Regions from separate parts of the Polaribacter sejongensis genome, predicted to be linked through region 2. Evidence: riboswitches for the same ligand, from Rfam matches in the RefSeq annotation. Region 2 holds a riboswitch; each other region holds the start of a gene.
The links. A riboswitch is a leader RNA that binds a small molecule or an ion and turns the genes downstream of it on or off. The one in region 2 is predicted to bind cobalamin.
Positions count from the first base shown of each region.

Region 1 (3,287 bases), 800 kb from region 2:
AAACTTGCTTTATGTTCTTTGATTTGATTGATAACCTTTACAGCTTCAAACAATTGTGGAATTAACATTGGTGTATTAAAATCGTCATTCATGGCAGCATAACAAGCTGTTTTCCATTCTTGAACATTAAAAGTAGATGTTTTTCCTGCTTCAATTTTATCTAAATAATTAACCGCTTCCATCAATTTAGAATGTCCTTTTTCAGACGCTTCTAAAGCATCACCAGAAAAATCTAAAATACTTCTGTAATTGGCTTGCATGTTAAAGAAACGAACAACACTTGCCGAAAATGGTTTTGGTAAAATGTTATTTTCTCCAGATAAAATTTCATTTGGTAAAATAAAGTTTCCTGTAGATTTTGCCATTCTCTGTCCGTTTAAAGAAAGCATATTTGTGTGCATCCAATAATTTACAGGAGTTACACCACTACATGTTTTAGATTGTGCGATTTCACATTCGTGATGTGGAAATTTTAAATCCATTCCACCTCCATGTATATCAAAACTTTCGCCTAAATATTTTGTACTCATTACAGAACATTCTAAATGCCAACCCGGAAAACCATCGCTCCAAGGAGAAGGCCAACGCATAATATGCTTTTCATCCGCTTTTTTCCAAAGTGCAAAATCTTGTGGGTTTTTCTTGTCAGATTGCCCGTCTAAAGTTCTGGTATTATTTAATAAATCTTCTACTTTTCTTCCTGAAAGAATTCCGTAATTTTCTTTTTTATTGTACTCGTGTACATCAAAATATACAGAACCATTTACTTCGTACCCAAACCCCTTATCAATAATTTCTTTAATCATTTCTATCTGCTCAACAATATGTCCGGTTGCAGTAGGCTCTATACTTGGTGGTAAAAAATTATAGTTTTTTAAAACATCATGAAAATCTACAGTATAACGCTGTACAACTTCCATCGGCTCAATTTGTTCTAAACGAGCTTTTACAGCAATTTTATCTTCACCTTCATCTGCATCGTTTTCTAAATGACCTGCATCGGTTATATTACGCACATAACGTACCTTGTAGCCTAAATGCAATAAATAACGATACACAACATCAAAGAACATAAAAGTTCTAACATTACCTAAATGTGCGTTGCTATAAACGGTTGGACCACAAACGTACATACCAACGTATCCGTCTGTTATAGATTTAAAATTCTCTTTTTTCTTTGTTAAAGAGTTGTATACTTTCAGTTGATTTTCTTTGTACAGTTCCATTAAATAAGTGACTAATTACAGCGGATAAAGATAGACACTTTAAAAAGAATGACGAAATGGAATTTGTTAGAAGTTTAATAAGATTTAAAGTTTGTCATAAAACCTATTTTTTTTCTTTATTCGGATAATATTCTAAAAAAAATAAAGTTAAATTTTAAAATAAAAACTATATAAACAACTAAGTCAACAAAAAAAAGCTGTTCATAAGTTTCTTAACAAGTTATTATCTGCTAGAGTAAAAGTAGTTAAATCATTTTTAAATTTGAATAGAATTTGGTTCTAATAACAGCTTTAGTTGTTATAATTAAAAGGGAAACAGGTGAAAAACCTGTACTGTTCCCGCAGCTGTAAGCTCTATTAAAGGTTGTTACATTCTTTGTCACTGTTTATTTCTAAAATGGGAAGACGTAAAAACTAGAGTAAGTCAGAAGACCTGCCAATTTCCTATTAGTCGAGCTTTCGGGATAAAGGTTATTGGCACGATGTATCTACTTATATCATTGGTTATCGTACCTTTTTGACACATTATTAACCATCAATAAATACATTTTATTGATTATAATTTTCGTGAACATGAATTACTCTAGTATTCAGGTTGTTTTGCAAGAAGTTCCTGGTGAAATCAGCATATGTTTTAGCATTTGTGGATGCCAGATTCGTTGTAAAGGCTGTCATTCCCCCATATTATGGAAAGAAGAAAACGGACAACAACTCTCTATCAAATTATACCAAAAAACATTACAAAAATACAAAGGGTTTGCAAGTTGTGTTTTATTTATGGGAGGCGAATGGCATCAAAAAGAACTTATTAATCACCTTAAATATGCACAAAAAGAAGGCTACAAAACCTGTCTATATACTGGTGAAAAAAGGATTGATAAAAACTTACAACAACACCTTACCTGGCTTAAAACTGGAAAATGGATCTCTAAAAAAGGAGGCTTAGAAAATCCTAATACAAATCAGCAATTTATAGACGTAAAAACAAATAATATATTAAATCATTTATTCTTAAAAAACTATTAAGCTATGATTCGCTTAACACAAAAACAGGTAGACCAAAAAATTAATTTTATCAGTAATTACATTAACGCTAACAATGCTGCAGATGGCTCTAAAATAGATGCCAACGCAAATGTTTCTTCAAAAAACATAGCCACAATGGAAGCTGAATTAAATAAAGACATCAATGTACAAGTAAATAGGCAGTTGGTGAAAAATAAAATTGAACAGTTGTTTAACAAGGAACTAGCTAATGAATATGTAAGACAAATAGAAGCTCATGAAATTTATGTACATGATGAAACTTCTTTAAAACCCTATTGCACTTCTATTAGCATGTATCCGTTTTTATTTGATGGATTGACAAAATTGGGCGGAGAAAGTAAAGCTCCTCAACACTTAGAGAGTTATTGTGGTGAATTTGTAAACCTTGTTTTTGCGGTAAGTTCTCAATTTGCAGGTGCTTTGGCAACTGTAGAATTTTTACTATATTTCGATTATTTTGCTAGAAAAGATTTTGGAAAAGATTACCTCTACACTAATACAAAAACGGTTTCTAACCACTTACAACATGCTGTTTACGCCATAAACCAACCTGCAGCTGCCAGAGGTTATCAATCTGTTTTCTGGAACATTTCTTTGTATGATGAAAAATATTTTGATAGCTTATTTGGTGAATTTGTTTTCCCTGACATGACAAAACCGCAATGGGAAAGCCTTAAAGAACTACAACAGTTCTTTATGAAATGGTTTAATAAAGAAAGAGAAAAAGCTGTTTTAACTTTTCCGGTAGTTACCGCTGCAATGTTAGTAAAAGAAGGCAAACCTGTAGATACCGAATTTGCAAATATGTGCGCCACAGAATTAAGCGAAGGAAATTCGTTTTTTATATATCAATCTGAAAGCGCAGATAGTTTAGCTTCTTGCTGCAGGCTAAGGAACGAAATTAGCGATAATACTTTTAGCTATTCTCTCGGTGCTGGAGGTGTTTCAACTGGCTCGATTAATGTGATTACTCTAAATATGAATCGCTTAATTCAACAAGGTAAAGATCTTAAA
Region 1 covers NZ_CP150667.1:1,613,023-1,616,309, forward strand. Annotated here, with positions in the region: gene cysS (cysteine--tRNA ligase) at 1-1,226, opposite strand, end outside; cobalamin riboswitch at 1,484-1,681, shown strand; gene nrdG (anaerobic ribonucleoside-triphosphate reductase activating protein) at 1,800-2,252, shown strand; gene nrdD (anaerobic ribonucleoside-triphosphate reductase) at 2,256-3,287, shown strand, end outside.
Region 1: it holds a riboswitch for cobalamin, as region 2 does, so the genes downstream of both, nrdG (anaerobic ribonucleoside-triphosphate reductase activating protein) here and WHD08_RS03150 (TonB-dependent receptor plug domain-containing protein) in region 2, are expected to answer to the same signal.

Region 2 (3,287 bases):
CAACTTTTTAACGCCATTATCCTCTACAATGTCAAACCCCTTAGCGTATTTAATACTACTTTCTGTTTGTGTATGATTATCAACTTTAACAGTCTCTTTCTTACAAGAAACGGTTATCAATAAAAATAATAAAATAGGAATTAACTTTATGTTTTTCATTATGAATATACTTGATTTTCTTGTTCTTGAACTCTAATAAAAGTAGTTCTTTTAGTCAATTCTTTCAGCCTGCTTGCACCAACATATGTACATGTAGATCTAATTCCGCCTAAAATATCTATAACAGTATCATCTACATTTCCTCTGTAAGGAACTTCAACTGTTTTTCCTTCGGATGCTCTATAATTTGCAACACCACCAACATGTTTGTTCATGGCAGTTGTAGAACTCATTCCGTAAAAAGCTTTAAATTTTTCTCCATTTTTTTCAATCAGTTCACCACCGCTTTCTTCATGTCCAGCAAGCATGCCGCCTAGCATTACAAAATCTGCACTACCACCAAAAGCTTTAGAAAGGTCTCCAGGGATTTTACAACCTCCATCAGAAATAATTTGTCCGCCCATACCATGTGCTGCATCTGCACATTCTATAATAGCAGAAAGTTGCGGATAACCAACACCTGTTTTTACACGAGTTGTGCAAACAGAACCAGGACCAATACCTACTTTAATAATATCAGCGCCTGCCAATAATAATTCTTCTACCATTTCTCCAGTAACTACATTACCTGCAATAATTACTTTATTTGGGTGATCTTTACGCATTTTCTGAACAAAATTCACAAAATGTTCTGAGTAGCCGTTAGCAACGTCAACACAGATAAAGTTTATTTGAGGAAATTCAGATAAAATTTCTTTTACCTTTACAGAGTCTTCTTTTCCTGTTCCTGTGCTAACTGCAATATTATTTAAAGTTTTTTCATCAGCATTTGTAGCAAATACTCTCCATTCTTCTATAGAATAATGTTTATGGATTGCAGTAAAAAGGCCATGTTTTGCAAGTGCTTTTGCCATTTCAAAAGTACCAACAGTGTCCATATTTGCAGCCATTATAGGAATCCCTTTCCATACAACATCACTGTGTAAAAAAGTAAATTCTCTTTCTAAACTTACTTGTGACCTCGATTTTAATGTAGATCGTTTTGGGCGAATCATTACATCTTTAAAACCTAACTTTAATTCATTTTCTATTCTCATTTCTATCAAAATTATCAATCCTTAAAGGTATAAAATTTGGAAACGAATTAATTAGATTGTTCATAAGAATGCATATATATTTGCAACGATTTTGGTTTTGATGTAGAAATAATTTACATCGAATTAAAAGGGAATCTGGTTGAAATCCAGAACTGTTCCCGCAACTGTAAGTTTATACTAAGCTTGTGCTGAGTTTATTTCAGCATCATTTAGTACCTCTTTAGAGGATGTTATTAATTCTTTTACCACTGACATTTTTTTGTTGGGAAGGTATAATAACATAAAACGAGTCAGGAAACCTGCCATAAATCACGAGTTTAAAACTTTCGGGATAAAGGTTTATGTACTAATTCTATTTTGTACACAAATTTACCTGATTTATTTAGATTCCTTGTTTAACAAGGAGTAATCTTTATTGTTTTCTTGTAAAAGAAGAAGACTTAAATTAAATCATTAAAAATGAAAAAACAATTATTAATTGTTGGTGTTTTGGCATGTAGTTTTGCTAGCACAAATCTTTTTGCACAGCAAAAAGAAAAAGTAGAGGCTTTAGATGAAGTTGTTGTTACAGCAACAAAATTCAATCTAAAAAAAGAGAATACTGGTAAGGTAATTCAGAAAATTACTCAAAAAGAATTGCAACAAAATGCTGGTAAAAATGTTATTGAAATCCTAAATAATGTTGTTGGTATTGATGTTAGAGGTGTAAATTCTAATGCATCAGAACCAAGAAGTATTAATATTAGAGGAGGAAGAAATAGGCAAGTTTTAGTTTTAATTGATGGTGTGCCAGTTACAGATCAATCTGCAATTAATCAACAATTCGATTTACGTTTATTAGCCGTTAGTCAAATAGAGTCTATTGAAATTTTAAAAGGAGCATCATCTACATTATATGGTTCTGGAGCAGCTACTGCAGTTATTAATGTTGTTTTAAAGAAAGCATCAGAAGATAAAATTTCTGGTTCTTTTGAAACAAGTGTTGGTACAAATAATACCGCAAATGTTAAAGGAAGCGGATTATCTGATAACAACCAAAACGTAAGTTTAAACGGTACTTTAGGGAAACTTAATTTCTTAGGTTCTTTTAGTATTACTGGAACAGACGGAATGTCTGCTGCAAAAAGTAAAACAAATGCTGTTTATGAAAATGATAGTTTTTACAGTAAAAATGCATTGTTAAAATTAGGTTATGCAGTAAATGATCAATTTTCTATAGAGACTTTCTTAAATTATGATAATTTTGATTATGATTTTGACGCAGGGGCTTTTTCTGATAGCGATGTAAATACAGGAGATCAAGAGCAGTTTAGAGTTGGTGTAAAACCAAAATACACTTATAATAAAGGAGAAGTTTACTTATTAGCTTCTGCAAATGTGGTAGAAAGAAATTTAGAGCAATTCAATTCTTTTGCGGGTACTTTAGACAACTACGAATTTGTTGGTAGAAGTGTAAATTTAGATTTAGTAAATAGATATGATTTTAAGGATGGTAAAATTCAATTAATTACAGGTTTAAATTATCAAATTCACAGTAATAATACAGTTACTCCTTTTGCAGAAATTGAAAAAGGAATTGCAAATTTTAATACTGTAGATCCTTATGCAAGTGTAGTGTATATAACAGATTTTGGTTTAAGTGCCAATGTAGGTGGACGATTAAATATTCATAATGTATATGGTAATCATGCAGTTTATGACGGGAATCTTGCGTACTCAGTTTTAAAGAATGAAAATGCTTCTATTAAATTATTAACTTCTTATAGTACAGCTTTTATTACACCAAGTTTGTATCAATTATATGATGGTTTTTCTGGTAATTTAGATTTAAAACCAGAATCTAATGAAACTTTTGAAGCAGGTTTTGATGTAAATTATAAAGATTGGCTTCAGTTTGATGTGGTTTATTTTAATAGAAAAGAAGAAGATGCAATTATTTATGATAATGCTACCTACAAATATGGTAATGGTTCTTCTGATGCAAATGGTTTGGAAATAAATACCAATATTACGCCTCTTAAATTTTTAACTGTTAACGCTTCTTATACATATGTAGATAAAGATAATACAGAAGATTTTAACGATTATATT
Region 2 covers NZ_CP150667.1:816,792-820,078, reverse strand. Annotated here, with positions in the region: gene WHD08_RS03160 (ABC transporter substrate-binding protein) at 1-159, opposite strand, end outside; gene WHD08_RS03155 (GMP reductase) at 159-1,196, opposite strand; cobalamin riboswitch at 1,272-1,517, shown strand; gene WHD08_RS03150 (TonB-dependent receptor plug domain-containing protein) at 1,656-3,287, shown strand, end outside.

Region 3 (3,287 bases), 2.0 Mb from region 2:
TTGATGAATTTTTAGAAGATGATAAACTGATTGTTTTTACCAAAAACAATAAAAACGAAATTGATGAATCTTTTGCAACGTCTAAAGGTGATTTTGAAAAAGGTGGTTTGTATGTTTTAATTGATGAAAACTCTGCTTCTGCATCAGAAATTTTAGCTGGTGCTTTACAAGATAACGATAAAGGAACTATTATTGGAAGACGTTCTTTTGGTAAAGGTTTGGTACAAATAGAAATGGATTTAGGCGATGGTTCTGCTGTGCGTTTAACAACGGCTCGTTATTATACGCCAACCGGTAGATCTATTCAAAAACCCTATGACCACAAAGGAAATAAGAATTATTATACAGATTATCAAAAGAGAGTTTCTAATGGTGAACTACTAAGTAAAGACAGCATAAAAGTAGTAGATTCTTTAAAATACACCACTCCTAAAGGAAAGGTTGTTTACGGTGGTGGCGGAATTATTCCGGATGTTTTTGTACCAATAGACACTACTTCTTACATGAATGGTTATTACTTTAATACTATTAATGATTTTGCTTTTGATTATGTTGATAACAATAGAAAAAAGCTACAAAAATGGACAATAGATAGTTTTATTACTGATTTTGATACAGATGATACTGTTTTTAATATTTATTTATCTGATATTAAAGATGCCTATAAACCTTCTTTAACAACCAAAAAAAGCTTAAAAAAATACCTAAAAGCTTCTATTGCAAACACGCTTTTTGGCGATGTTGGCTTTTACCGAATTATGCACCAGGATGATAAAATGATTCAGAAGGTTTTGGAATTGGAGAGTGAGAAGTAGTTTGTAGTTTTAGTTGATCGTTTTACAATAGCAATATTGAATGTTTTACACTGTTTGTCTTTTAGAATGTAGAGAGAAATCACATAATATTATTTGTTGTTTTGGAATCACTGTTATGAGATTTCTCCTAACGTCGAAATGACAATTTGGGTGTTTTTTCATACAGTTTGTCATTCCGAAATGAGCTTTTTTCAAGCGATTGAGGAATCTCATGATTTGCTCATGTTTGTGGTATCACGGTTATGAGGCTTCTCAATACTTCGCAGTGACAAGTTGTAAGTTTTTTGCGTTCAATTTTGTGATTTCGAACGGAGAGAGAAATCTCATAAAATTGCTTTTTGTTATAGTATCACTGTTATGAGATTTCTCCTTGCGTCGAAATGACAATTTGGGTGTTTAATTTTGTGAAATCACTGCTATGAGACTTCTAAATACTTCACAGTGACAAGTTGTGTGTTTTTTTTGCATTCATTTTTATGACTTCAAAATAAGCTCTTTAGCGATTGAGAAATCTCACTATCTTATAAAAGGAAATTGCAATTCCTAAGACATAAAAATACACTAGATTATTTGTTGAAATTAGTTTTTTATAATGAAAAAAGGGGATACTTTTGCATCATAAATTTTTGGTTTTATATTCAATAAATTGAATTAAAATTAAAAGGGAATCAGGTAGTTTTTTTAAGCCTGAGCTGTTCCCGCAACTGTAAGCATTGTCTAATTAGATTATCGTTATTTCTTACACCACTGTCTTTACAAAAGACGGGAAGGTTTTAACAAAATGCAAGCCAGGAGACCTGCCAAAAATTATATTCGTCTTTTTTAACTTTCGGGAGAAAAGTTAAAAAGAAATACGTGTCATATACATGGTTTTTCCGCTTTTTAATAAGAGTAAGAACTTGCCTATTTTGTTATTTAAAATTTTAAAATCAATCATAATGAAAAGTTGTCTAACTAGATTAGCCTTAATTGGCTTATTATTTGCAGTATCTTGTACTAAAAAAGATGTAGTTCCTGAAGCTCCAATAACCTACAATAATGCCTTTATCTTATCTCTAGAAAGTGATAAAACAGCACTTACATTTCTAGACGAAAATCAAATTGCAACACCAAACGTTACGGTATCTGAAAATGCAGAAAGCACCTCTTTTTCTAACTATAATAATCAACTATATATTGTAAGTCAAAATGGACCATCATATATTTCTAAAGTTAACCTAGAAACATTAAGTGTAGAAGAATCTATAACTTCTTCTAACGTATCTTCTCCATCTTATTTACAAATGTATTCTAACACGGATGGTTTGGTAATTAATACCTCTGGAAGTGGAAGAAGTAGAAATTACAATCTTTGCCATGTAAATACTACTACTGGTATTGGTGATGCTATAAGTGAGGTTTCTAATGAAATTCTTTTTAACAATGCTGCACTAATTGTAGATGCAGAAAATGTGTTAATTGCAGATGGAAAGGAATTAGTTGTAATGAATATGACTACTAAAGAGTTTACTTCTGTAATAACTTTTGATGATAGTATTTCTGGACTTTTAAAAGATAAAAACGAAACTATTTGGGTAGCAAAAGAAAAAAGAGCCACAGCTGCCACCTTTACAAAACTAAATGCAGACTATTCTATTAACGAAACAGTAACTGTTACAGATGATGTTATTAATTTATATACAAACAGTATTTTAACAATGAACTCAGAAAGTGTGAATGCTTTTTGGTCTGAATCTGCATCTGGAAAAATTTACACTTTTAATACAGAAACCAAAGTAATTGAAGAGTTTGCAGCACCAATTAACGACGGAATTGCATTTAACACAGTTGTAAAACAACACCCAAATACGAAACAAGTTTACGTTATCGGTTTAAAGGATTTTATAGATCCAGATAATAGTGGTTTAGTAATTTATAACGCCGATAAAACGGTAGCAAAAACGGTAGATAACGTAGGAGCTTCTCCAATAGATATTTACTTTTCTGCTAAAGAGTTTGAAATCTAAAACAAGTACCCTAAAATAAATCTACAAGGAAATACTTTGTAGATTTATTTTTTCAAAAAATCGATACAATTTTCAGTTACCTCTTCTAATTCTTTAGACATGTTTTCTTTTTTCCAAGGATGAGAAACATTAAAAACATGATCTGCATTTTTAATAACTTCAAATTGACTTTCAGCATTCCAAGAATGTATATTTTTACCTTCATCTATAGAAACAGAGGTATCTTTATCTCCGTGAATTATTAACTGTGGAATTTTTAAATTTTCTACCGCTTTCTGAATATTTAAACGCTCTTCGTTTTCTTTAAAATCTAAATAAAACTGATAGAAATGCGGCATATTCTGTTTTGTTCGTCCATTTAAAACGTATTTAACACCTGTTTTTTTCCAGTTCTCTAAATCGCCAATGGTTGAGCTTCTAGAGCCAAAATCGCACACTGCAGCTAAGGAAATTACTTTTTTTACTC
Region 3 covers NZ_CP150667.1:2,849,227-2,852,513, reverse strand. Annotated here, with positions in the region: gene WHD08_RS12025 (S41 family peptidase) at 1-815, shown strand, start outside; cobalamin riboswitch at 1,426-1,633, shown strand; gene WHD08_RS12020 (DUF5074 domain-containing protein) at 1,754-2,821, shown strand; gene WHD08_RS12015 (alpha/beta hydrolase family protein) at 2,866-3,287, opposite strand, start outside.
Region 3: it holds a riboswitch for cobalamin, as region 2 does, so the genes downstream of both, WHD08_RS12020 (DUF5074 domain-containing protein) here and WHD08_RS03150 (TonB-dependent receptor plug domain-containing protein) in region 2, are expected to answer to the same signal.